DNA from 2 places in the Paenibacillus sp. J22R160 genome. Region 2 is predicted to be linked to the other one. Evidence: a T-box and tRNA genes for the amino acid it is inferred to sense, from the RefSeq annotation. Region 2 holds a T-box; the other holds one or more tRNA genes.

Region 1 (4,785 bases), on a different contig from region 2:
TCCATGCTCCTTCGAGCTGAGCAACCTCTTCAACGACTTCAAGCAAAGTCTTATCGGACATAAGGCCTGCAATCGTTAACGGAACTTGAGCCAGCACGCGGCCATTCTCAACGACAATTGTGCCGCCTCCCAATTTGGCAAGTTCATTAGCGGCAAAAGCCATATCCTGTTCATCAATGCCCATAACTATTAAATTGTGGCTGTCATGCGCTACGGTTGACGCTACTGCGCCGGATTTCAGTTGAAAGCCGCTTGAGAAACCAAGTGAAATTTCACCGGTGCCGCGGTGCCGCTCAATACAAGCAAGACGAACAACATCCTGTTGGATATCCGGTTGAATAATTCCTTGCTCGACACTTAGCGTGGCTGTCATTTTCGCTGTTCTTGCACTATTTTCAATTACCTGTACGACATTGACACTTGTTCGCTCTTCTTTACCGCGGCTCTTAAGCTGAAAGTCCTCTGCTGTGAGCTCTCGCTTCACATTCATGGAGCTGCAAATATGCGCCGGATATATATAAGTAGGGAATTCCTCGACAAGCTTGCCTTGGTCAAAGATAACCTTTCCATCCGTAATGACAGTTACAGGCTCAACCTTTTGCAAATCATCGAGTAATAAAATGTCTGCGCATTTACCTGGCGTAAGGCTGCCTAGGTCTTTATCCAGGTTAAAGTAACGCGCCACATTGATGGTAACCATTTGAATCGCGGTGACAGGATCAACGCCCTCTTCAATCGCTCGGCGCACCACATGGTTGAGATGCCCTTTCTCCACCAGTGTTTGCGGACTAACGTCATCCGTGACGAGGGAGATGTTAGATGTGTTTACTTTATCTTCGGTCACCACCTTGATGACCTCTTTGACATCATGCCAAGCGGAGCCTTCGCGAATCATCAGATGCATGCCCATACGGACTTTATGCAGTCCTTGCTCGCGCGTAACCGTTTCGTGATCGGAGGTCACGCCAGACGCAATATAGGCTTGCAGCATACGGTCATCCTCACTCGGGAAATGGCCCGTTACTGCTTTGCCGCTGTTAATCGTCGCTTCGATTTCCCCGCACATTTTCGGATCTCCGTACACGACACCAGGAAAATTCATCACTTCACCAAGACCGATCACATTATCCCACTGCAGTCCCTCTTCAATATCTTTCACTTCCAAGCTTGCACCCGCATCTTCCAAATCTGTTGTCGCAGGTACGCAGGACGGGAAGGTCGTGAATACTTTGAGCGGCAGCTGCTGCCCCTCTTCATGCATCAGCCTAACCCCTTCTGCCCCAAACACATTGGCAATCTCGTGCGGGTCCATGAAAATCCCCGTTGTTCCTTTGGGTAGAGCCGCTTTGGCAAACTCTGTAACAGAAAGCATGGTACTTTCAACATGCATATGTCCGTCTAGGAACCCAGGAGCTATGTATCTCCCTGCAGCGTCGATAACAACCGTTTGATCACCAATCGTGTGGTCTGCATGCCCGACAAATGCCACTCGTCCCTCTGCTACTGCGACATCCATGTGCGCAATTAATTCCCCTGAATACACATTGACCAATATGCCATTTTTAATGACAAGGTCAGCAAAAGCATTACCCATGGCGACTTTTGCCAACTTTCCGCTCACTTCAACTAATTTGTTTCTTTTATATGGAGTCATGTTCGTATTCTCCCTTTATGAATTTCAATTACTATTATAGCCCATTTAGATGGCAACCCAAAGCTGAGAAAGTAGAAAAAGACTACTCCTGCATGGCCTGCAGAGCATAGTCTTTGGTGGAAATTATAGGCAAATTAAGCGCCATTGCTTGTATTTGTGTTAATTACTTGTTGTGTTTTTCTTTGCGTAATGCATCTGTTCAGTATGCTCGCAATGAGCTCAAGCTGCTCAATGCTGGCAACTTTTAAAAAATATCGCATAACTCTGCGAACTTGTAAGTTTTGATAGGTTGTTTTCACGGAACTCACCCTTCTCTTTTCAACTAGTTTGGTCCTATTGTACTAGAATGGTTGAGCTTTAGCTGTCAGAAGCTGTCGAAGTAATTCTAAAGAATAATTAAGCCTGAGGCAGGTTGGTGCTCAACTAGCTCAACTAGAGAGCGGTGCTCGCCTGTCAAAATTTGATTACATGGAAGATTCTACTGTTAATTTCTTCGTTTGGTTGCTTTTAAAATCGAATAACTGGAATTTCTGTTGTTAATTTCTTTACATTTGTCCTCATTCGCCTGTCTGGCGCCGAAATAGATGGAGTTTTTCCAGTTAAATGCCTTGCTTCCCATCTCAGCTTACAATTAGCAGGAGAAACTCCCTTTAATCCGTTACTCAGAGGATACTGTTAATTCCTTAAACAAAAAAGAACCTCCTACTTTCACTTTAACAAGTGAATTTGGAGGTTCTTCTCTCTATACTTGGGATGCGGTCGGAGGGATTTGAACCCTCACGCCTTGTGAGCGCCACCCCCTCAAGATGGTGTGTCTGCCGTTCCACCACGACCGCATAAGAGGATATAAAAACTGACCCGTAGGGGACTCGAACCCCTGTTACCTCCGTGAAAGGGAGGTGTCTTAACCACTTGACCAACGGGCCGCGAATGTCGGTAAGCTTGTGCAGCCCATTTTGACGACAATTGTTATTATAAAGGATCAAATCTCAATTGACAAGTGCAAAATCTGGAACGCTTCCGGACAAATATGGTATGCTGAAACCAATTCAACCTAACCGAGGTGTTTGGTCTGTCATCCATGCTCATTTATGAATCTACACATGCAACCGTCCACGAGGAAGAGGTGCGCGTTCCAGCCTCCAATGAAGTCGTTTGGGTGCGAATGGAGAACCCCTCGCCAGATGAAGTCAAACATGTTCTTGGCGATGTATTCAAGTGCCACCCGCTCCTTGTCGAGGATGCCATCAAGCTAAATCAACGACCGAAGATGGATACGTATAAAGATCATATCTTCCTGACCTTCTTTGCCGTATCCGAGGGGCTGGAGCCCCAGGAAATTGCGATTGTGATCGGCTCTAATTTTGTTATTACCGTGTACAAAGACAAGCTTCCTTTCATCGATCAGCTCTACTTCACATGCCAAGAAGTGCCTGAACGAATCAGCCATCCAGGCGCAATTTTGCATGCCATCCTAGATCGCTGTGTCGACGATTATACCGTCATCGTGGAACATCTGGACGATCGTCTGGACACGATGGAACAGTCCGTGTATCTAAATCCAGCGATTCGCATCGCACAGGATATTTTCCAGCTGAAAAGAACCATGCATCAGCTTCGTCGCGTCATTGTCGATGAACGAATTACCTTAGCGGCAATTGCGCACCACTCCTTCCCCTATACGCGTGAAGAAGATGATGTTTACTTCCTGGATATCATGGATCATATCTCGCGCGTCGTAGATTCGTTAGATATTTTTCGTGAATCGCTGACTGGGCTGCTCGAGCTTCAAATGAGCATGAAATCAGATCGCATGAACGAAATTATGAAAACTTTAACGGTTTTCAGTTCGATTTTTCTGCCGCTCACCTTCATTGTCGGTGTCTACGGCATGAATTTCAAAATCATTCCTGAGCTAAACTGGGACTATGGCTACCTGTATGTCTGGATTCTGATGATTGGCATCGGCTTCTTGATGTGGTACTTTTTCAAACGCAAACATTGGTTCTAACTATTAGGAAAAACGAAAGGAATCTTTAGCAACCGACCAAGTATGCCTCCTAGACTACTAAGCGGAACTACAGGACGCTATTTATGAGAAAAGCGATGGTTGGGATGCTGAAGAGGAACTACAGGATCTTATTTCAGCAAAATTGGTGCCTTTTCCCCCTAAAAAGTCGAAATAGCGTCCCACAGTTCCCTCTCACATGCAATAATGGCTAATTTCGCTGAAATAGAGCCCTCGTGTTCCCTTATCCGCGAAGCGAGGCACATAACTGGATAAGCCCTATCATTTTCTTCAAAAAAATAAGCCCAGACGGCGTAATCGCCATCTGAGCTTATTTCCAAAATCCATACGGAGAGAGAGGGATTCGAACCCTCGCACCGCTTACGCAGTCTAACCCCTTAGCAGAGGGTCCCCTTATAGCCACTTGGGTATCTCTCCAAAGATATGGCTCCCCGAACAGGACTCGAACCTGTGACAACTCGATTAACAGTCGAGTGCTCTACCAACTGAGCTATCAGGGAATGAATAAGTTTAATTTTATTATGAAGGCGCAGGTAAGTCAAGTGTATACGATTTCAATTTTCCCTTACACTTTCCACAGGCGTACTTGCGGACATCTACTTTTCGCTTTCGGAAATACTCTGTTTTGCAATTAACGCATTCCAGTCGATATTTATAGGCCCTTTTCTGACGTGCCTGCGGCAGCGATTGACAGAAGCGAGAACCTCCAACCTGCGCGAGCAGCGACTTGAAATCATTATCGCGATGCTTATAGCCCCGTTTTAATATATGTAAATGATAATGGCAAAGTTCATGCTTAATGATTTTCTCTATTTCCTCTCGGCCAAACGTTTCCCACTGCATCCAAGAGATTTCAATATCATGGGATTTGGTAAAATAGCGCCCTCCCGTCGATCTCAATCTTCGGTTAAAACGCGCCTGATGAACAAACGCCCTTCCAAACGATGCCAAGGAAATCTGCTCAATCCACTCCTGAAGTTCCCGATCCTCCATCCCCTACGCTCCTTAGAGTTTTCATTAGAAACTTAATCGTAAGCACTGCTTAGACAAGTTCTCACTTGAATTTGTACCGTATGTACGGCTATACTGTCAAGTAGAAAAG
Region 2 (21,210 bases):
TATGCTTAGCTCATTCTGGAAAAGAATTGTTTTTACCGATTGGGAGCAGCGCCTAAGTGCCCTTCTTACAGGTATTTTTCTGTATCAATTTGTGATTTGGATTATGAAGGAAGACGGCTTATGGCTCCCTGAAACAGTCGTTTTTGTCACAGGAACATTAAGCCTAGTGGCGGTTACCTATCTGATTCCGCATCTTCGCCGCTTCTGGCGCATACTCATTCAGTTTGGATTGGTTATTGCTCTTCACGTCATTGGGATGGGTTACCATTTCGTTGCTGTACAAGTGACGACTTGGAAAGGCGCACTCCGATGGATCGCATTAAACGCAGGTCAGTTAGAGCCGTACATTTGGTTTAGCTTAATTGCTTGGCTCACTTATTTGTTTGCCATGTGGTCAGTGAAATCAAGGCTTCGGGTCTTCGTACTCATTGCTGTCAGTATTTTGTTTTTTGCTGTACGAGATTCCTTCAGCACAATTTTCCTATGGCCGCAAGTAGCAATGGTTATCTTCTGCGGATTTTCGCTGCTGATGGTTCGTCACTTCGCCAAGCTGAAGAAACGCGCACCTGTTATTTGGGAGACGATTACCGATTATCCCTCATCGCTTCTGCTTCCAGTTGGGCTGATCGTGGGTGTTATTACGCTTGTTGGGATACTGGCTCCTACTGTAGAACCGGTTCTAACTGATCCTTATACGGCTTACAAAGTGAGTAGGGGAGAAACCGTACCTCTATTAGGAAAAGGAGTCAGTGTCACAGCGTCTACCGCTGATACTTCATCGGGCTACAGCAGGGATGACAGTCGGCTAGGCGGAGGATTTCAATTTGATTACACACCTGTAATGACAGTAGAAACGAGCAAACGCACATATTTCCGTGGCGAAACGAGAGCGCAATATAATGGAAAAGGATGGGAGCTTAGTCCGAATGAGAAAAAGCTTCCAATGAATCGGGTTAATCTGAATACACTGTCTCTTGATCCAAAGTTTGATCTCTCACTTTTGAAAACGCAGGAAGTCACACAAACCGTTGTCATGCAGAGAGAGGATGTCTTTCCGGTTCTCTTCGGTGGTTATGCCATCCAGCGTCTGGTGGAAGTGAATCAAGGTGAGAATCAGGTCCAGCGAATTCTATGGTCGCCTCGGCAATCGGAGCTGCGCTATACAGGCAGAACGAGTTACCCCAAAGAGTATGCCATTATTACTCAGGAGCCGATTTTGGATGTAGCGCAACTGCGCGAGGTGAAGAGTGATTATACGAACAAACCGGAATGGGCGGAGTATTTGCAAATACCAGCGGATCTTCCGGAACGTGTCAAACAACTTGCGATTGACATCACCAAATCAGCGACTAATCCTTATGATAAGGCCAAGCTGATTGAGGCTTATTTGTCTGAGCATTACCCGTATACGAACACACCGGACGAAAGCAAAGGGAAGAGCAAAGATTTTGTAGATCGTTTCTTGTTCGAAATCAAACAGGGGTACTGTGATTATTATTCCACGTCGATGGCCGTGCTAACTCGTTCAATCGGGCTTCCGACCCGTTGGGTTAAGGGCTACTCGTCAGGAACTTCACCAGCCTCTGAGCAGATGCGTGAACTTGGTATTTTGAGTCAGTTGGGTGAAGACATCGATGCTGACGCTGCCGGCACTTATACAGTCCGGAATTCGGATGCTCATTCCTGGGTTGAAGTGTATTTTGAAGGCTTCGGCTGGATACCTTTTGAGCCAACTTCCGGTTTTGCGCTTCCGAATGTGTTTCCAGAAGAGACGCCACCGCCTGTTGATCTCTCCACGGAGAGCGATCCGGTTACACTGCCTGAAGAAGCTGAGCAAGCTCCAAGCTTAAGCTGGTTATGGTTGACGTTAAGCGGTGTTGGTGCTGCTCTAGTGATCGCTGCTGGCGTCCTGTTCGTGCTCAAGAGCAATTACTGGCGGACATGGCGCAAACACAGAAAGCAATTGAAAGCCGTTAATTTTAATCAGAAAATTATTGTGGAATTCGAGAAGCTTCTGCGGATGAGCCGGCGTAAGGGCTATACAAGATTAGAGCATGAAACGATGAGAGAAGCGACGGCTCGGTGGTCAAGCCAAAGCAAGTGGATGAAAAAAGATCTGGAAACAGTACTAGAGCTGTTTGAACGAGCAAAATACAGTCAAAGTGTTTCTACCGAAACCGATTATCAAACTGTGAGTCAATCGATTACGAAATTAAAAGAACAAATGAAATAGGCAAAGAGAGCCACTCCCCCTTCCCGGGGGGTGGTTTTCCCTATGAGAGGAGCATATTCAAATGGCTTTTATCGACTGTCACTTTTATTCAGATTCCCTGGGTGTTTCGGCTTCCATGTATGTTATATTACCTCAGCCTGCTCAAAATCAGATCGGGATGGCCTCAGCAAGCTACGGAACAACAAAGCATCCCACACTGTACTTACTGCATGGTTTATCAGACGATCACACCATTTGGATGCGAAGAACGTCCATCGAGCGGTACGCAGCGAAGCTAGGGATAGCCGTTGTCATGCCGGCTGTTAATCGCAGCTTTTATACAGATATGGCGGCAGGACCGAAGTACTGGACGTTCATTAGCGAGGAACTGCCGGCAATTGCTAGATCCTTTTTCCCATTGGCAGAGGAACGAGAATTGAATTATGCTGCGGGCTTGTCGATGGGCGGATATGGCGCGATAAAGTTGGCTCTTACACATCCAGACCGATTTGCGGCGGCTGCCAGCTTATCTGGAGCCGTAGATATTTCGCATCGAGCATTAAACTTTCCAGGTGATTTCAAGTTGATTTATGGTGATGTGACGACTATTAAAGGCAGTAAGAATGATTTGTTCTACCTGGCAGACCAGGTGAATGCTAGCAAGGGACCGAAGCCTAGCTTATATCAGTGCTGCGGTACGGAAGATTTCCTATTTGAAGAAAATATCCGGTTCCGCAATTATTGCAGGGAATTGGGTCTAGACTTGACCTATGAGGAAGAGCCTGGAGAACATGAGTGGGGCTATTGGGACCGTAAAATTCAAAATGTCCTAAACTGGCTGCCGCTCCCAGCCCGTACCTAGTGGGAAAATATGTTCTTTTCTTTTTGCAACAAACGGGTCACTATGGTATAGTTTCTCGTATATGTCGAGGAAGCAGTGGAGGGAAATGGTTTGCTGAAAAAGCTCGTACCCAGACAGTCCGTGCATACAATCTATGATATTGATGCCAATCATCTATGGGGATTTGGTGTTCGCGGTATCATTACCGATCTCGATAACACACTCGTTGGCGCGCGCGATCCGCATGCGACTCCAGAGTTAATAGAGTGGTTGAACCGATTGCAGAAGATGGGCTTCAAGGTCGTCATCGTGTCCAATAACAATCATGGGCGCGTATCCGCCTTTGCGGAGCCGTTAGGCATTCCTTTCATTCACAGAGCCAAGAAACCATGGAACGTTTCATTTCACAGAGCTATGAAGCTGCTTGGTACGAATGCGAGACAAACAGCGGTCATAGGCGATCAAATGCTGACGGATGTGCTTGGCGGCAATCGAATGGGGCTTTACACGATTCTGGTAAATCCGATTTCCATTAATGACGAAGGTTTCTTCACGCGAATTAACCGGCGGATTGAGAAATGGGCGAATACCAGGATGAAGAATTAGGAGGTTTCATGAGTATAGAAACGATTAATCATTGTGCGGGATGCGGCGTATTGCTGCAAACAGAAGACAAAAGCAAGCTCGGATTTATTCCGTCAGAAGCGCTGCAAAAGGAACCGGTTATTTGTCAGCGCTGTTACCGGATCAAGCATTATAACGAATCTTCGAGTATCACGCTGCAGCAGGACGACTTCCTGAAATTGCTGGGACATGTCGGTCAAACCAAGGCGCTAGTTGTGAAGATTGTGGACATTTTTGATTTTGAAGGCAGTATGATCAGCAGTTTGGGTCGTTTTGTCGGCACGAATCCGGTGCTGCTTGTCGTCAACAAGATTGACTTGCTGCCGAAAGTGACAAATGCCAATAAGATCATTAACTGGGTGCAGCGTAGAGCCAAAGAGGCCAACCTTAAGGTTGTTGACATTGTGCTCTGCAGTGCGAAGAAGAACATTGGCTTCGATCGCGTGATTACAGCCGTGCAGGAACACCGCGGCGACATGGATGTGTATGTTGTCGGTGCTACCAATGTCGGCAAATCGACGCTTATTAACCGTTTAATCAGCGATTACAGCGATTTGGAAGCGGAGCTGACGACATCCCAGTACCCGGGCACGACGCTGGATTTGGTCAAAATCCCGCTTGATGATGGCCGATTTATTGTAGATACGCCGGGGATTGTACACTTGCATCGTCTAACCGAGGTTGTGAAGAAACGTGATTTGGCCCGTATCATGCCAGATAAGCCGCTCAAACCGGTTGTCTTTCAGTTGAATGAAGAACAAACGTTGTTTTTTGGTGCGCTAGCTCGGTTTGATTTTATTAAAGGTGAACACCAGTCGTTCACATGCTACACGTCCAACGCGATCCAAATACATCGCACGAAGTTGGAGCGGGCAGATGATCTGTACGCAGATCACAAAGGCGTCATGCTTGCACCTCCGAATGAAGCGGACTTGGACGAGTTGCCTCCGCTTGTGAAGCATGGGTTTAACATTCCAAAGGGGAAACAAATGGATGTGCTCATCTCCGGTTTAGGTTGGATCAAAGTGAACAGCCTAGCTGGTTCACAGCTTGCCGTTCATGCACCGAAGGGAATCAAGGTTATCGTACGCGAGTCATTGATATAGGGGGACCAGAGGAAACCATGGAGAAGAGCCGGGCGATTGACAGTCATACGATTCTATATGGGGTTTTCGGAGATCCGATTCGGCATTCCCGTTCTCCCATCATGCTGAATCGTGCTTTTCAAGAGGCAGACATTAACGCGGTTTATGCTGCTTTTCATGTGCGGCCTGACGAACTTGGAGATGCGGTTCGGGGGATTCGGGCACTGGGGTATCGGGGGATTAATGTAACGATTCCACATAAAGTAGAAGTTATGCAATATCTGGACGAAATTGACGAGGGAGCTCGGGTCGTTGGCGCGGTGAATACGATCGTGAATGAAGACGGCAAGCTCATCGGTTACAATACGGACGGCATCGGCTACGTACGGTCGCTCAAAGAAGAAACTGGCATCGAATTGTTGGGGAAAAGCGTTCTTGTACTCGGAGCAGGCGGAGCCGCTAGAGGTGTTGCCTATGCGCTCGCCAAAGAGGGAGCAGGCTGTATTTATATCGCCAACCGAACCAAAGAGCGCGCTTTGGAGCTGGCGGAGACAATCCGTGCTTTCACGAGGACGATCGGTCTTGGGCTTGATGAGATTTCGAATGTCGTTGATGAAGTGGACTTCGTTCTGAATACAACCTCGGCAGGTATGCATCCACACACGGATGAGCTTCCAATGCCGGTTGAACTTTTAAGAGAACATCATCTCGTTAGTGATTTGATCTATAATCCGCGAATTACAAGGTTCCTACGAGAGGCTGAAGCCCTGGGAGCCCGCATTCATGGCGGATTAGGTATGTTTATTTATCAAGGTGCTTTTGCTTTTGAATACTGGACTGGTCAGCCTGCGCCCGTTGCGGCGATGAGACAGGTGGTAGAACAGTCGTTAGCTGAATAAGAATGAATAGAGGGACATCAATGTTAACAGGCAAACAGAAACGTTATTTGCGCTCGCTAGCGCACCATGTAGATCCAATTTTCCAAGTAGGGAAAGGCGGCGTGAACGAACACTTAATCCGTCATATCCAAGAAGCGCTGGAAGTTCGTGAGTTGATCAAAATTACAGTGCTGAACAACAGCGGAGAAGATCGTGCTGAAGTAGGCACTGAATTGTCCGAGAAGTCTGGTGCAGAGCTCGTACAAGTGATCGGTAAAATCGTCGTGCTTTACAAAGAATCGCGTGACAAGAAAAAGATTGAACTGCCGAGCTAAAGAGGTGTAAGCATGCTTGTCGGAATTATGGGTGGAACCTTTGACCCGATCCATACCGGTCATTTGATCGCAGCGGAGCGGGCGAGGGTGGAAGCAGGATTAGACGAAGTGTGGCTGATGCCGGCTAATGTGCCGCCGCATAAGTCCAATGCGCCGAAGGCCACTACCCAGCAGCGCTGGGAGATGGTTTGCCTTGCTGCGGAGGGGAATCCTTTTTTTCGTCCGATTGATATCGAAATTAGCAAAGGCGGCGTATCTTATAGTATCGATACGATTGAATTGCTGTGCAAAGAATATCCCGCTACAGAATTTGCTTATATTATTGGTGCAGATATGGTTCAATATTTGCCGCAGTGGCATCGCATCGATGACATCGTGCGGCATATTCGTTTTATCGGTTTAGCCAGACCTGGCTACGAACTGGATATGGCGCATATGTCGGCAAACATCCGCTCGCGAGTTACCATTGTCCCTATGCCGCTTGTGGAAATTTCATCCACGGCTATTCGTGAGGAACGAGGGCAGAAACGTTCTGTCCGGTACCTCGTTCCAGAAGTCGTGAACGGTTACATGGAGGTGAACCGATTGTATGAAGCGTGAGAAGCTAATCGCTGCGGTAAAAGAACAAATGCCAGAGAGACGCTGGCTCCATACACTTGGTGTCATGGAAACAAGCGTCATCCTTGCGAATCGATTCGGCGGAGATCCTGTCAAAGCTGATCTTGCAGCTATTTTACATGACTATTGCAAGTATTGGCCTGTGCAAGAGCAAGCTAAGATTATTCGCGAGAATGGATTGCCGCAGGATTTATTGGAGTTTGATAAGGAGCTTTGGCATTCTCATGCTGGTGCGTTTATTGCCCAGTCGCAATTTGGTATTCAGGATGAGGAGGTACTAGATGCTATTCGGTATCATACCTCAGGACGTGAACGGATGACGCTGCTCGACAAAATTGTATGTTTAGCGGATTATATGGAGCCAGGCCGTGAATTTCCCGGTGTTGAGCTCATCCGCGAAGAGGCCAATACCAGCTTGGAGAAGGCGCTAGTTGCCGGTTTTGATTCTACGATTCGCTTTTTAATTGAAAAAGGAAAACGAATTTATCCGCTTACCATTTTGACACGGAATGATTTGATTCAACAAATAAACACCTAACTTATGGAGGTTGATTGAATGAGTAAAAACCCAGAGGAAATTTTAGCATTTGTCGTTGAGGCGGCTGAGGATAAAAAAGCGGCGGACGTTGTCACTCTTAATTTGCAAGGTATCTCCTTGATTGCGGATTATTTCGTCATTTGCCACGGAAATTCAGAAACACAAGTACAAGCGATTGCTAGCGAGGCTAGAAAGAAAGCGCATGAGTACGGCGTCACGATCAGAGGCTACGAAGGTATTGATACGGCAAGATGGGTTCTGCTTGATTTAGGAGATGTTGTTCTGCACGTTTTCCACCGCGATGATCGCGAATACTATAACATCGAAAGACTTTGGTCCGATGCCAAAGTTGTGGAGCGCGTATGAGACTGGAAGCAGGATCCCTCGTTACCCTTGAGGTAGCGAGGGAAGTTCCGCCAAACGGTTATTTCCTGAGCGACGGCTATCAGGATGTACTTTTACCGTATGCGGAAATTGTGGGCAAGATCAAACCCGGTGAGCACGTGGAAGCCTTTTTATTCCATGATACGCAGGACAGGCTGATGGCTACCATGAAACGTCCGCTAATCCAGATGGGCGAAGTGGGGCTACTCGAAGTTGTCGATATTCACCCGAGATTTGGTTATTTTCTAGAGATGGGGTTGGGCCGTAACTTGCTTCTTCCTTACCGTCATGTGCCGGAATTGGAGGAATTGCGGCCTCAAGTAGGGGACAAGGTGTTTGCAACGTTAGCTCACGACCGTCAAGGCCGCTTAATTGCAAAGCTGGCTCTGGAAGACGATCTGGCTCCACTTTGTGTGCGCGCTCCTTCAAGCTGGAGCAACCGCTGGGTGAAAGCCCGTGTGTACAGACCGCTGCAGATGGGAACTTTCGTTATTTGCGAGGCTGGCGTTCTCGGTTTCGGCGTCATCGGGCTTATCGCTCCTACGGAGAGAACACGTTTGCTTCGTGTAGGTGAGCTAGTTGAAGTGCGAGTCGCGTTTGTTCGCGAAGAGGACGGCCGTGTGAACTTGTCCATGAGGCAGCCAAAGGAAAAAGGCATGGATGAAGACGCGGAGAAAATTCTTAGTGTTCTTGAGACGCGTCCTGGAAATGCGATGCCATTTTCAGACAAAACGTCTGCCGATATGATTAAGGAGCGGTTTGGCCTAAGTAAAGCGGCATTTAAGCGTGCGCTAGGCAAGCTGATGAAAGACGGGCTCATTTATCAGGAGGAAGATTGGACCTATCTGAAAAAAGAGGAGAATCCTAGTTAAGATGAGCTATGAGAAATTCGCCTATACGTATGACCGTCTAATGAACAGCATGCCTTACGAGGATTGGCTTCGTTTCGTCAAAGAAAGCTTTGACCGGTTTGGCGTGAAGCCGGCTTCGATTGTTGATCTCGGCTGCGGTACTGGCAATTTGACGATTCCGCTGGCGTTGGAAGGTTATCTCATGACAGGAATTGATTTGTCGGAGGACATGCTGGCTGTTGCTGAACAAAAAGCAGGGGAACATCCTCAGCTTGCGCGCAGCGGAGCTGTTCGCTTGTTTCAGCAGGATTTGCGGGAGTGGGAGCTGGGCGAGCCGGTTGATGCCGCACTATCTTTCTGTGATAGTCTGAACTATTTGCTAGAGGAAGAGGATATCGCAGATGCCTTTCGTCAAACCTATGAAGGGCTTAAGCCCGGCGGTTTATTCCTGTTTGATGTGCATACGCCAGGGCAGCTGTTTGCTTATGCGGAGTCTCAGCCCTTTTTCCTGAACGAAGATGATGTAGCCTACATTTGGACAAGCGAGTTGGATGAGGAAAGAGTTCAAATTCAGCACGATTTGACCATCTTTGTCAAAGAGGAAGGCGGCAAGGAACTATTCCGGCGCATTGATGAAACGCATGAGCAGCGTGCTTATGAGCTAGATTGGTTGGAGCAGATGCTGCGAGCTGCAGGCTTTCGTGAAGTGCATAAGGCTGCTGACTTTACGTGGGATCAGCCAACGAAGCTGACAGAGAGGGCTTTCTTTATTGCGAAGAAATAAAGGCATAAGGAGCCCCGCCGCTTGACAGTACGGCATTATTTTACATATAATCAAAGCTAATCAGATGATCACAAAGCTTGGAAGAGGATTAGTAACTTGCACAGCATCTCGCAGAGAGCCGGTTAAAGGGTGGAAGCCGGTAGATGTCCGACTAGTGAACTCGCCTTGGAGCTAGATGGTGAATCGCCACGCACGTTGGCGCTAGCCGGATCGTTTCACCCGCGTTAAGGGGCAGAGTGAGCACAGGCAAAGTATGCCTTGTGTTAACTAGGGTGGTACCACGGGAATCTAACCTCTCGTCCCTAGCGATATCCGCTAGCGATGAGGGGTTTTTTGGCGCTTATAGCCGTACACAGGGAGGAAATTTCACATGACACAGGAAACGAAAGAAACAAAGGAATTACAAGGCTACAATCCGCAAGCGATTGAGCCCAAATGGCAAGCTTATTGGGATGCCAAGAAAACATTCAAGGTGTTGGAAAACTCGGATAAGCCGAAATTTTATGCACTGGATATGTTTCCTTACCCTTCAGGAGCCGGTCTGCATGTAGGACATCCGGAAGGATATACGGCAACGGATATCGTCTCCCGTTTTAAACGGATGAGAGGCTACAACGTTCTCCACCCAATGGGCTGGGACGCGTTCGGACTTCCGGCTGAGCAATACGCGCTGGATACGGGGAATGACCCTCGTGATTTTACGAAGAAAAATATCGATACGTTCCGCCGACAAATTAAATCGCTCGGATTTTCCTACGATTGGGATCGCGAGATTTCCACGACGGATCCGGAGTACTACAAATGGACGCAATGGATCTTTATCCAGCTGTACAACAAAGGGCTCGCTTATGTAGATGAAGTACCTGTGAACTGGTGTCCAGCACTAGGAACAGTTCTTGCCAATGAAGAGGTCATCGACGGTCTGAGCGAACGTGGTAACCACCCGGTAATTCGTAAGCCGATGCGACAGTGGATTTTGAAAATCACGGAATACGCTGAGCGTTTGCTTGAGGATCTGGAGGAGCTTGACTGGTCGGAGAGTATTAAGGATATGCAGCGCAACTGGATCGGTAAATCGACCGGGGCTGAAGTTCAATTTGCTATTGAAGGGCATGAAGAGAAGAGCCTGACCGTATTTACAACACGTCCAGATACTTTGTTCGGAGCGACTTACTGCGTACTTGCACCTGAGCACGAGCTTGTAGAGCAAATTACAACTGACGGCCAAACGGCTGCCGTGAAGGAATATCAAGAAAAGGCTTCTCGCAAAAGCGATCTGGAGCGCACGGATTTGGCTAAAGACAAAACAGGCGTATTCACAGGTGCCTATGCCATTAATCCTGTAAATGGCGGGAAAGTGCCGATCTGGATCGCCGATTATGTCCTTGGCGGTTACGGTACTGGAGCAATCATGGCTGTGCCTGGACACGACCAACGTGACTGGGAGTTTGCTAAACAGTTCGATCTGCCGATTATTGAAGTCGTACAAGGCGGCAATGTGGAGAAAGAAGCTTACGCTGGAGATGGCGCTCATGTGAATTCCGGACCTATTGACGGCATGAACATTGAGCAAGGGATTAGCCACATGATCGCTTGGCTTGAAGAGAATGGCAAAGGCCGCGGTAAGGTCACGTATCGTTTGAGAGACTGGTTGTTCAGCCGTCAAAGATATTGGGGAGAGCCGATTCCGATTCTTCACCTGGAAGACGGCACCATGAAGCCTGTACCGGTTGACCAGCTTCCGCTTCTGCTTCCTCAAGTCGATGAAATTAAACCTTCCGGCACAGGGGAATCACCGCTTGCGAACGTATCGGAATGGGTGAATACCATTGATCCGGAAACGGGTATGAAAGCCCGTCGCGAAACGAATACGATGCCGCAATGGGCTGGCAGCTGCTGGTACTACCTGCGCTTCATCGATCCGCGTAATGATAAAGAGTTCTGTTCACAGGAGCTTCAACAGCAATGGCTGCCAGTTGATCTATATATCGGCGGCGCAGAGCATGCGGTACTTCACTTGCTGTATGCCCGTTTCTGGCATAAAGTGCTTTATGATCTTGGATTTGTTCATACGAAGGAGCCGTTCCACAAACTAGTAAACCAAGGAATGATTCTTGGCGAAAACATGGAGAAAATGAGTAAATCACGCGGCAATGTTGTAAATCCGGATGATATCGTGAGCGATCAAGGCGCGGATACACTGCGTATTTACGAAATGTTCATGGGGCCGCTGGAAGCGACAAAACCTTGGAATACAACGGGTGTAGACGGAATTTACCGGTATTTGAACCGTGTGTGGAGACTGTTTGTGGATGAGAACGGTCAAGTTCAATCCAAAATCAGCGCGGATGAAACAGTTGGAAGCGATACGTTCAAACGAACATGGCATCGTTCCATCAAAAAAATCACCGAGGATTTCGAAGCACTGCGGTTTAATACAGCGATCAGCCAAATGATGATTTTCGTCAATGAAGCATACAAAACAGAGCGGTTACCGCTCGAAGCGATGAAAAACTTTGTTCAAATGTTGTCTCCGTTAGCGCCGCATTTGGCGGAAGAGCTGTGGGAGAAGCTTGGTGGTACGGAGTCCATTACGTATGCACCATGGCCGACTTATGACGAAGCTTGGACCGTCGACAATGAAATTGAGATCGTGGTGCAGGTCAACGGCAAAATTGTGGACCGCGTGCTGATTTCAAAAGACACCGATGAAGCTGCGATGGAGAAAATCGCCTTTGATCTTGACAAAGTCAAAGAAGCGACCGCCGGAAAGGCCGTTCGCAAATTGATTGTTGTAAAAGGAAAATTAGTGAATATCGTTGTAGGCTAGTCAAGAAATAGACTATTGAGAAGACTGTTGCTTGATGGTTAATTGTTGCTCAGTCTTCTCAAGGTCTTCTTGGTATTTGGCGTGTGTAGCGCGGATAACGCGGGAGAAAACACCGGAAAGCTCTTCATCCAAAATACGCAATCCTTCGGCCGTAATACCGCCGGGCACGGAGACGCGTTTTTGCAAGGTCGTAGGGTTAAAACCGCCCGTTGTCAGCAGTTTGCCTGTTCCAAGTGTCATCTCACTAGCAAGCAGAGTTGCTTCTTCAGGAGAGATGCCTGTTACTTCAACAGCCGCATCGATAAAGGATTGAACAAAATTGGCAAGAAATGCAGGACCACAGCTGGATAGGTCGGATGAGATGCGTGTATAATTTTCAGAAACCCGTATCGGTGACGAGATATGGGCAAATAAATTTTCAAGCCATTCTTTATCCTCAGGCTGCATCCGATTACCATGAATACAGAGTGTAGCACCGCTTAATACATAGTTCGTAATACTTGGAATGATTTTACTTATTTTCGATGGCAAAAGACTTTCCAAATGCTTGATCAGCACAGGACTTGTGATGGATACGATGAATTGGGAGGGAAGCAAGTCCTCTTTAATTTCATCAATAACCTTTTTAAATTCAGAAGGCTTCACACAGAGGAAAATAATATCGCTCTCCAGCACGACTTCTCTATTCGATTGGGCTACCAGAAGCCCAGGATATGTCTCCGCAAGAAGCTCGACTTTACGAATCGTTCGATTTCCTGCAATTATTTGCTCCGGATTGAAAGCCCCAGAATGAATGAACGCTTCAATCAGAATACTTCCCATACTCCCAGTGCCGATGAATCCTGCTTTCATCTAGTAATCCCTCCCGAAAAAAATCAGTCACTTTCATTAATATTTATAGAACGGGGTCAGTTTTGGATGCCATTCGGATGCTTTTTCATGTATATGCATGCTTCTCAGCCATTATGAAAGATTAGCATGTTTTTTTACTGTACAATTTTATTTTCAATGTTAGGAGGGAATTCGTGACTGTATTTCGATATCGAAAATTTCTGTATGTTTCTATGGTTGTTTGTTTTGCCGTTTTTGTTGTATGGCCATTTGTGACAGGGGGACGGTTATCCATGATACAGACGGAATTTGAACCGGTGAATGCGCAAATAGAATCTCTCATTGCGGAAGGGGAGGAAACAGCGTTGGAAGCCTCTGCTGGTTCTGCAAAAGCATCCGCAATTCCTGAAACCTCTTTCCCAGAGGCGTCTCCGGATGCCCCGATTACAAGCAAACCTGCAGAAATGTCTCCCTCGAAGCTAAAAGGAAGCCCAAGTCCATTATCTTCGCCTTCTCACGGTCTATTGGATTTGAACGCAGCAACACTTATGCAATTAAATGATTTGCCTGGGATAGGCGACAGCAAAGCAAGAGCAATCCTGGACTACCGCATGAAAAAAGGGAGATTTAGCAAGGTTGAAGAGTTAGCTGAGGTGAAGGGCATTGGGGATAAAATATTGGAAAAGCTGAAGCCTTTTGTTTACGTAATTTCATCATAGTCCTTTCTTTCATTTTGAGATGAAGTATGAGAGAATACTAGAAATGAAAAAAGGAATATATAGGACACATGGGAAGGGGAGCTAACGATGAGCATACGTAAAGATTGGGACACTTACTTTCTAGATATCGCCTATATGGCTTCCACACGCTCCAGATGCAATCGACGGCACGTCGGAGCTGTGCTCGTTCAAGGGAAAAAGCTGCTCGGAACCGCGTATAACGGCGCTCCGATGGGAGTGCCTGATTGCACAGAAGCAGGGTGCATGCTTGTTGAAGAAATAGAACTGAAAGTGGTAGATGATGTTGAGGAAGTGGTGCGCAAGCAGCGGTGTATCCGCACCATCCACGCCGAGCAAAATCTTCTTCTATTTACAGATCGCGAGGATCGGGAGGGATCTACAGTCTATGTCACCGATCAACCCTGCTGGACTTGTGCCAATATGCTCGCGAACAGCGGTGTGACCGAGATTGTTTTCCATCGCGGCTATCCGAAGGATCACGAGAAAGTTATCCAGTTAATGTCGGTCAGAGGCATCACCTTCCGCCGTATGGAAGGGTACGAGCCACCGCCAGGTACAGTGTCTGACGTTGTGAATTAGATCAATGAAACGGCAAAGAGGAAGAACCTCATTTCTGCAGCAGCCTGTTCAAGGCTCTGTCGGGATGAGGTTTTTTTGTATAGCCGGAAAGAAGGAGTACAGTTAAATGAAACGACCAGTTGTTATAGGATGCTGTCTGTGGATAACTGGCTATGTGCTCGCGCTCTACAGCGAGCTGCCGTGGCTGTCGATGACGACGAGCGCGCTAATGCTTGCCGCGATCGTCGTCATCCAGCTGCTGCGGCTGCCCGGCAGACAGCCGCTGTGCGCCCTCCTGCTGGTCGGAGTAGCCTACGGCTACTTCCAATGGACCGACCAGCGCAACGTCACAGCCCTGCTGCCCCTCATGCAGCAGGAAAACCTGGACGGCCGCGAAGTCACGCTGCTCGGCCGATTCAGTTCCCCTGTCACCGTTGACGGCGACAGGGCCAGCTTTACCGTGGAAGCGGAGTCCGTCCGCTTCGAGGACCGCGCTTTCCCGCTCGGCGGGGAAAGCGTGCAGGTCTCGCTGCGCTTGCTGGCGCAGGCGCAGCAGGAGGCGGCGTCGGCTTGGCGCCGAGGCGACGCCCTATCGCTTACGGGGACGCTGCGCAGCCCGTCTCCGGCACGCAACTTCGGCGGCTTCGACTACCGCCGATATTTGCGCCTTCACCGCACCCATTGGCAGCTCTTGGCCAAAGGGGTGGATCAGGCGCAGGTGCAGCCTGCGGCTGCAGGCTTCAGCGGCGTTCAGCTGCTGCGCTGGAACGACATGCTGCGGGAGAGCCTCAGCCGCCGCATGGACCTGATCTTCCCCGCGCCGCAAGCGGGGTTCATGAAGAGCATGCTGATCGGGTTGACCATTGATCTGGATCCAGAGCGCTTCCAGCAATTTTCGGAGCTGGGGCTGACGCATATTTTAGCCGTATCAGGGCTGAATGTTGCTGTGTTTCTAGGCGTCTGCTTCTGGGGCATGCGACGCTTAAAGCTAACCAAGGAAACGTATTTGCGCATATGCTTTTGGCTGTTGCCCTTCTACATTCTGCTGACAGGGGCCTCTCCTTCCATTGTTAGGGCGGGGTTGATGGCTATGGTGGCGCTGTACGCGGCAAGAAAAGGAGTAACGAAGGATGTGTTGCATAGCATGGCGATTGTGGCTTGGATCATGCTGGTGTGGAATCCTTATTTCTTGCTGGACGTTAGCTTTCAGCTTTCTTTTCTAGTCACTCTTGGACTTATTCTTGGTGTACAGCGCGTAACTGATTTGCTAGAAGAGTGGATAACCTCCCCTGTATTAAGAAACACGGCGTCAATCACACTTGTTTCGCAATTCGTTTCCTTTCCGGTTTCGATCTACTATTTCAATCAGTTTTCCTTGCTATCCTGGCTGGCTAATGCGGTTCTGGTTCCAGTAATCAGCTTAGCTGTATTTCCTGCTGGCCTTGTGGCTGTCCTTGCGGGACTTCTGTATTTGCCAGCAGGGAAAGGAATAGGGTGGCTCATTTCTTGGTTCAACGAAGCCATATTTTGGTCGACAGACAAGCTGCAGCAGCTGCACGTATTCAAACAGATTTGGCCCACCCCAAGCTTGCCATGGATCGGTTTTTATTATCTGCTCCTGATTGGGATTTATGGATTTTGGCGGCAAAGGTTTCGTGACAACATGGATGAGCCCCCGATTAGGTTAGTGAGTTTACAAGAAAGAGAGAGCGGGAAACACGCAATCGGGTTATGGCTTGCAGCAGGAGGATTCCTTATCCTTCTGTGGATAGGCTATTCCCCTGAGCGACTAGAGAGGACTGGGCTTGTTCAATTTATGGATGTGGGTCAAGGGGACTCCATATTAATCCGAACACCGTATGGCCGAAATATCCTTATAGATGGCGGAGGAACCATTACGTTCAGTAAGGCGGGCGAGGGGTGGAAAGCACGAAAAGATCCGTATGAAGTAGGGAAAAAGCTGCTTGTTCCTTTGCTCAAAAAACGTGGTATTCATCAGTTGGATTTGCTTGTGTTGTCCCACGAAGATGCCGATCACAGCGGAGGACTTCAGGCTGTAATCGAACAAATTCCCGTTAAACAATTTCTGTTCAATGGTACCTATAATCCGAATAAAGGCATAGAGAAATTGTTCCGGACTGCTCTAGATAGGAAATTTCCAATGCTTGCTGGAGAACAAAGCGAATGGATTCAATTGGATCCTGTAACCCGACTACGGGTGCTGTATCCTTTTTCAGAAACAGTGGAAAATGCAGAGGTTGTGGAAGATCAAAATGAGTATTCCGTCGTGCTCCTACTGGAAATGCTGGGAACGAAATGGCTTTTTACGGGCGACATGGGTAAGGAATCGGAACTGACGCTCCTGAGTCGTCTGAAACAGAACAAGGAGGAGGCGGCAGATCGCCTTGATGTGTTAAAAATAGCTCACCACGGGAGCAAACACTCCACTTCACAGGAATGGCTGGATTATTGGCAGCCCCGAATGGCTGTGATTTCAGTTGGAGCTGGCAATCTGTATGGTCATCCTGCACCAGATGTCATGGACCGGTTGAGAAATAGCGGAACGCCTATTTTTCGAACGGATCAGATGGGGGAGGTGCAGTTGGAAGTGCGCAAAGATGGCATATTTTCGCGCACCAAAATCAATGAAGTAGATTGAAAAGCAATCGTCTTTCCTGTTATCTTATTAAGACTTGGCTTCTGGAGGCTTTGATTGTTGCAGCTCAATTTCGTTTTGCTGCTTCCACGGCGGGTCTCCGTTTTTGTGAAGGAGTTGATTAATGAGATAAGTACCCAGTGGTACAGCAAAAGAAAGGATTGTACAGATTAAGACCAATCCAGAAGGCATAACTCCTAAAAATGTTGACCACATGGTACATTACTCCTTAGTTGATTCGAAAATATTGCCGATACGCCGGATAATCACTTTGACCTGCACCTCGACCTCTGCTTGAGTAAACAAGTTCTCTCCGGAATCCCAATTGTCCGCGATGGGTTTCCACATGTTATTATGATCCTGGAATAAATAGGGGCCGAGGCCCAAAGCATCTTTTTTGTAGGATTGTTGTAATTTTTTGATCGTTTTATAGGTTGTGGATATAAGCTTGTCTTCCAAGCTTTTCTCAAGCGTTTCTACGGTTTGTCCGTCAGAAGGATCGATGTTTGTGATAGATTTATCCAAAGTTCCTTCAGCTATGATTTTAATTGTAAATTTCATATGGCCCGGGCTTGTTTGTTGGACATAAAACTTCCGATTTGAGCGTTCAACTTTAAAACCTACGATTTGATCATCAATGTTGGACTCAATGATTCCTCCTTTCACTCGTTTCGTAATAAAGTTTAGTCCTTGGGTCTCTTCTCCGGTTAGGAAACCGAGGAATTGCTTGGTGGTTCCGTCAAATAAGGCGCTTCCATTTAACGTTACGCCCCCATCTTCCTTTTTAATTGTTTGTAGAACAAAGCTTTCATGTTTGATCAAAAATTCATGCACATCGCCAATCCTTGATTCGGGAAGCATATAATTCGTTTTTTGATTGTTCTTGGCAATCGAGGAGATATAATCAATTGGCGTCGATTCATTGTTTGGGAAAGTGCCGAGTATATCCGAGGCTTTCCCATCAGCAATCAGAATTTGAACACCACGTCGCATTTCGCTATTCCGTAGAAAAAAATCAAGTACATTGGGAAGGTTCTCTTTATTTTTAGCCACCTCGCTGGAAATGATGATAATTCTCAAGTGCTCGAAATAAGGGGATCGGCTAGTTCTTCCGGATATCCTGGCAGCAATGGCTGGCATCGAGTTTTCTGTCGTCGAAATATTAAAAAAAGCTTGTCCTGCATGCGGATTCATGTTGTTGCCTTGTCCGCTGCTACTACCGCTGCTTTGTTTTAGACCGCCTGGCACAATCATTTGATAAGTGCCTTTGTATAGATTTTTTGAGTTGTCCGCGTCCGGTTTGTCGATAGCGACTCCAACAACGAAGCCGCGTTGATTAATTTCCACGCGGTCCCAGCATCCTGTCAATAGTGACAATGTGCAGCCGAGACATAGCGTGCAGACAAATTTTCTAGGAAGCATCGCTCTTCACTCCTCGAAGCTTGGCAACCGCGTGAATGAGAATTGGAAACAGAATGCTCACCACTATACCTGTATAACTAATGATGGAGCTCATTTTACTAAAATCAGACAAATTTTTCGGATACATACACAATAGATAGATGATCGGACTAAGGATAAATACCCATGTTTTGTGCTTGGGTTTGGTGAACAAAGACCGAAGTCCATAAATCGTACAATCATAGGCCATTACAGTTGTTGTAAATACAGCCATAATCCAAATCGTAAAAAATATGGATTCAAACCGTTCAAAGAATTCGCCAGGAATCTGCATTTCCTTAGCAAGCTCTACGGCAGGATAGGTGATTTCCGGCAGTGCGAGCTGCGAAAAAACACCTACACAGACGAGATAGATTGACGTATATAACACTAGAGGGATAAGTACACCAATAGCAACTGCTTTTGGAGCATCTTTGGGTCGATTCATCATCGTAATGTAGAATAAGATGACTTCAAAGCCTAAAAGCGAAAAAGCGGTTGTTTTCGTCGCAGAGGCTAATGATTTCCAGTCCGTCGTAAAAAACGGTTTTAATTCTTTCACATCGACCATGCCAAGGCTAAAGAGAAGAACGAGGACCGTGACAAAGAGTACGATCGGTATAAATAAGATATTTAAACGAATTAGACCTACGCGGCTGCCGCTAACGGCATACACGTTTACCATTAAGAAAGCAAAGGCAATGACCTCTACAGGCGTCGTTTCAAATAAGTATTGTTTGGCAATATTGGCGATAGCCCTAACTTCATAAGCGCAAAAGGAGAGAAAGTAGAGCGACAGCAAGAGAATAGCTGCGAAAGCGATAGGCTTCGTAACAGCGGCAGAAGCATAGACGTAGTAGCCTTGGGCGCTGAAATGCGTCGCAATTTTGGCAAGTATCCAAGCGACACCAATGGCGAGTATGCCTGCTATGACCATAGATATCCAACCGTCCGAGCCATGGACTGATTTCGCCAACTCGCGAGGGAGCATCAGGATGCCAACCCCAATAATCATAGATGTCACCGTAATGGAAATATCCAAAAAGCTGATCTCTTTATCTCCGTATTCAAAAGACTTCATTCTTTATTTCTCCTTAACTTTCATTCTGTCCTCGTTTTTAGTTTGAAGCATTTGCGGCCGTTTCTTCATGAAGTGAAGAGGAGCGCGCAGGACAAGATCTTTCCAGTCGCGAATGAACAGAGGCGCAAAAGGTGTGGAGTAGGGAATTCCAAAGCTTTTAAGATTAACGATATGGATGTTGATCATGATATAAGCCAGAATGATACCATACAATCCTAGGAACGCCGCGAACAACATGATGCCGAATCGCATGACACGTAGGGAAATGGCAAATGAATACGAAGGCAAGGAGAAAGATGATATGGCAGTGACAGCAACGACAATAACCATGACGGGACTTACCATACCGGCAGCCACCGCGGACTCTCCAATCACTAAGCCGCCTACGATCCCGATCGTTTGCCCAATGGGTTTAGGCAAACGCAGCCCAGCTTCTCGTAACAGCTCCAACGTGAATTCCATCACGAATGCTTCAATAACGGCTGGAAACGGTACACCTTCCCGCGACCCGGCGATAGAAAAGGCAAGTTTGGAAGGAATCATCCCATGATGAAATTCAAGTAAAGCAATATAGAGCGCAGGCAGGAAGGTGGCAATAAAGGCGGATATCAGCCGTAGAACCCGAGTCAGCGTGGATATCAGCCAGTTTTGATAATAATCCTCAGGCGATTGAAGGCTCGATGAAAACGTAATCGGCAAAATGAGCGAAAAGGGGTCGCCGTCAACTAGAATAGCGACACGTCCTTGGAGGAGAGCGCCGGAAACTTTGTCAGGCCGTTCTGTGTTCAAAATGACAGGGAACGGGCTTAGAAAACTATCCGTGATCCATTGCTCCAAATAACCGGAACCTTCAATATCGTCTATATCAATACTATTGATGCGCCGCACAACCTCTTTTACTAGATCCTGATGTACGATATCGGCAATATAGGCGACAATGACTTTTCTTCTGGCCCTTCGGCCGATTTGAAAGGTGTCAAAAACAAGATTGGTTTCTTTTATTCGTCTTCTAAGCATCGCGGTATTGGTTCGTAAATCTTCTGTGAAACCGATCCTCGGTCCGCGAATGATGGATTCAGTCTGCGGTTCCTCAATACCTCGGGATTTCCAGCCGTTGCTAGTAACTATGATGTATTGGGACAGATCGTCCAATAAAATCAATGTGTTTCCGGAAAGGATCTCTAGGAGTGCTTCGTCTAGAAGTTCACCTGTATCGATTTCAAAAGTAGTTAAGATTTGCTGTGTCAAGGTGTTTAATAGTTCCAAGGCAGAGCCTACAGGTTGTAGGTCGGAATGAAGCATCGGATTAATGAGCTGTTCATTAACAAGCGTTGTATCTACCAAGCCATCAATGCAGACGATTGCGCAAGGATACTCTTCCTGGCCAACTGTAAACTGTCTAATAATGAGGTCGCTAGGCTGGTGCAGCAGCGTTCTAATTGTATTCAAGTTATCCTGCAGAGTTGGCAGTATGATTTTGGCAGGGTTTGAGGATGTACGGCTTGCTGGAGTTTTCGTATTGCTGCTGTGAGACATGCGTCTTCTTCCGAATAATTGTTTGAACACGGCAAGCCCTCCGCTTATCTATAGCTTCTCTGTAATATTTACCACTTTAGTTAGAAATAAACGGTTTTTGAGCGAAATCAGAAAGGGGACGAATGAATTTATCCCTATGGATTAAACTAACACGCTTCTTTTACGTCTAAGAAGTATATTTATTCGTTAAAGTTTGATATTCTGGAAGTTGCAAACAGCCTTAATATTTTTTATTCTAAAAATTTTGCAACATTATGAGACGTTGCTGCGTCTGTAAGATTGCAAGAGGGAGGGATCCCAGTGGTAGCACCCGAACTGGTTAAAAGAGCTCAGGCCGGTGATCGTGATGCACTCATTACCCTATTGCGAGAAATTGAGTCTCACGTCT

The links. A T-box is a leader RNA that pairs with one kind of tRNA and senses whether it is charged. The one in region 2 lies ahead of leuS (leucine--tRNA ligase), so its partner is inferred to be a tRNA-Leu.
Region 1: it encodes a tRNA-Leu, which carries the amino acid that the T-box ahead of leuS (leucine--tRNA ligase) is inferred to sense. The anticodon was not compared.

Annotation. Positions count from the first base shown of each region.
Region 1 is NZ_JCAUAU010000014.1:7,951-12,735, reverse strand. Features, by position in the region: gene ade (adenine deaminase) at 1-1,654, opposite strand, end outside; tRNA gene AC58UW_RS23035 (tRNA-Leu) at 2,409-2,490, opposite strand; tRNA gene AC58UW_RS23030 (tRNA-Glu) at 2,509-2,580, opposite strand; gene corA (magnesium/cobalt transporter CorA) at 2,736-3,665, shown strand; tRNA gene AC58UW_RS23020 (tRNA-Ser) at 4,012-4,100, opposite strand; tRNA gene AC58UW_RS23015 (tRNA-Asn) at 4,108-4,183, opposite strand; gene AC58UW_RS23010 (SprT family protein) at 4,203-4,676, opposite strand.
Region 2 is NZ_JCAUAU010000010.1:167,727-188,936, forward strand. Features, by position in the region: gene AC58UW_RS20565 (DUF58 domain-containing protein) at 1-9, shown strand, start outside; gene AC58UW_RS20570 (transglutaminase domain-containing protein) at 2-2,233, shown strand; gene AC58UW_RS20575 (alpha/beta hydrolase) at 2,295-3,074, shown strand; gene AC58UW_RS20580 (YqeG family HAD IIIA-type phosphatase) at 3,165-3,659, shown strand; gene yqeH (ribosome biogenesis GTPase YqeH) at 3,668-4,783, shown strand; gene aroE (shikimate dehydrogenase) at 4,801-5,661, shown strand; gene yhbY (ribosome assembly RNA-binding protein YhbY) at 5,682-5,975, shown strand; gene AC58UW_RS20600 (nicotinate-nucleotide adenylyltransferase) at 5,988-6,575, shown strand; gene yqeK (bis(5'-nucleosyl)-tetraphosphatase (symmetrical) YqeK) at 6,565-7,131, shown strand; gene rsfS (ribosome silencing factor) at 7,150-7,497, shown strand; gene AC58UW_RS20615 (CvfB family protein) at 7,494-8,387, shown strand; gene AC58UW_RS20620 (class I SAM-dependent DNA methyltransferase) at 8,389-9,150, shown strand; T-box leader at 9,220-9,457, shown strand; gene leuS (leucine--tRNA ligase) at 9,521-11,980, shown strand; gene comER (late competence protein ComER) at 11,993-12,832, opposite strand; gene AC58UW_RS20635 (ComEA family DNA-binding protein) at 13,006-13,530, shown strand; gene AC58UW_RS20640 (deoxycytidylate deaminase) at 13,618-14,130, shown strand; gene AC58UW_RS20645 (DNA internalization-related competence protein ComEC/Rec2) at 14,237-16,768, shown strand; gene AC58UW_RS20650 (hypothetical protein) at 16,796-16,981, opposite strand; gene AC58UW_RS20655 (Ger(x)C family spore germination protein) at 16,988-18,187, opposite strand; gene AC58UW_RS20660 (GerAB/ArcD/ProY family transporter) at 18,177-19,286, opposite strand; gene AC58UW_RS20665 (spore germination protein) at 19,290-20,822, opposite strand; gene AC58UW_RS20670 (RNA polymerase sigma factor) at 21,123-21,210, shown strand, end outside.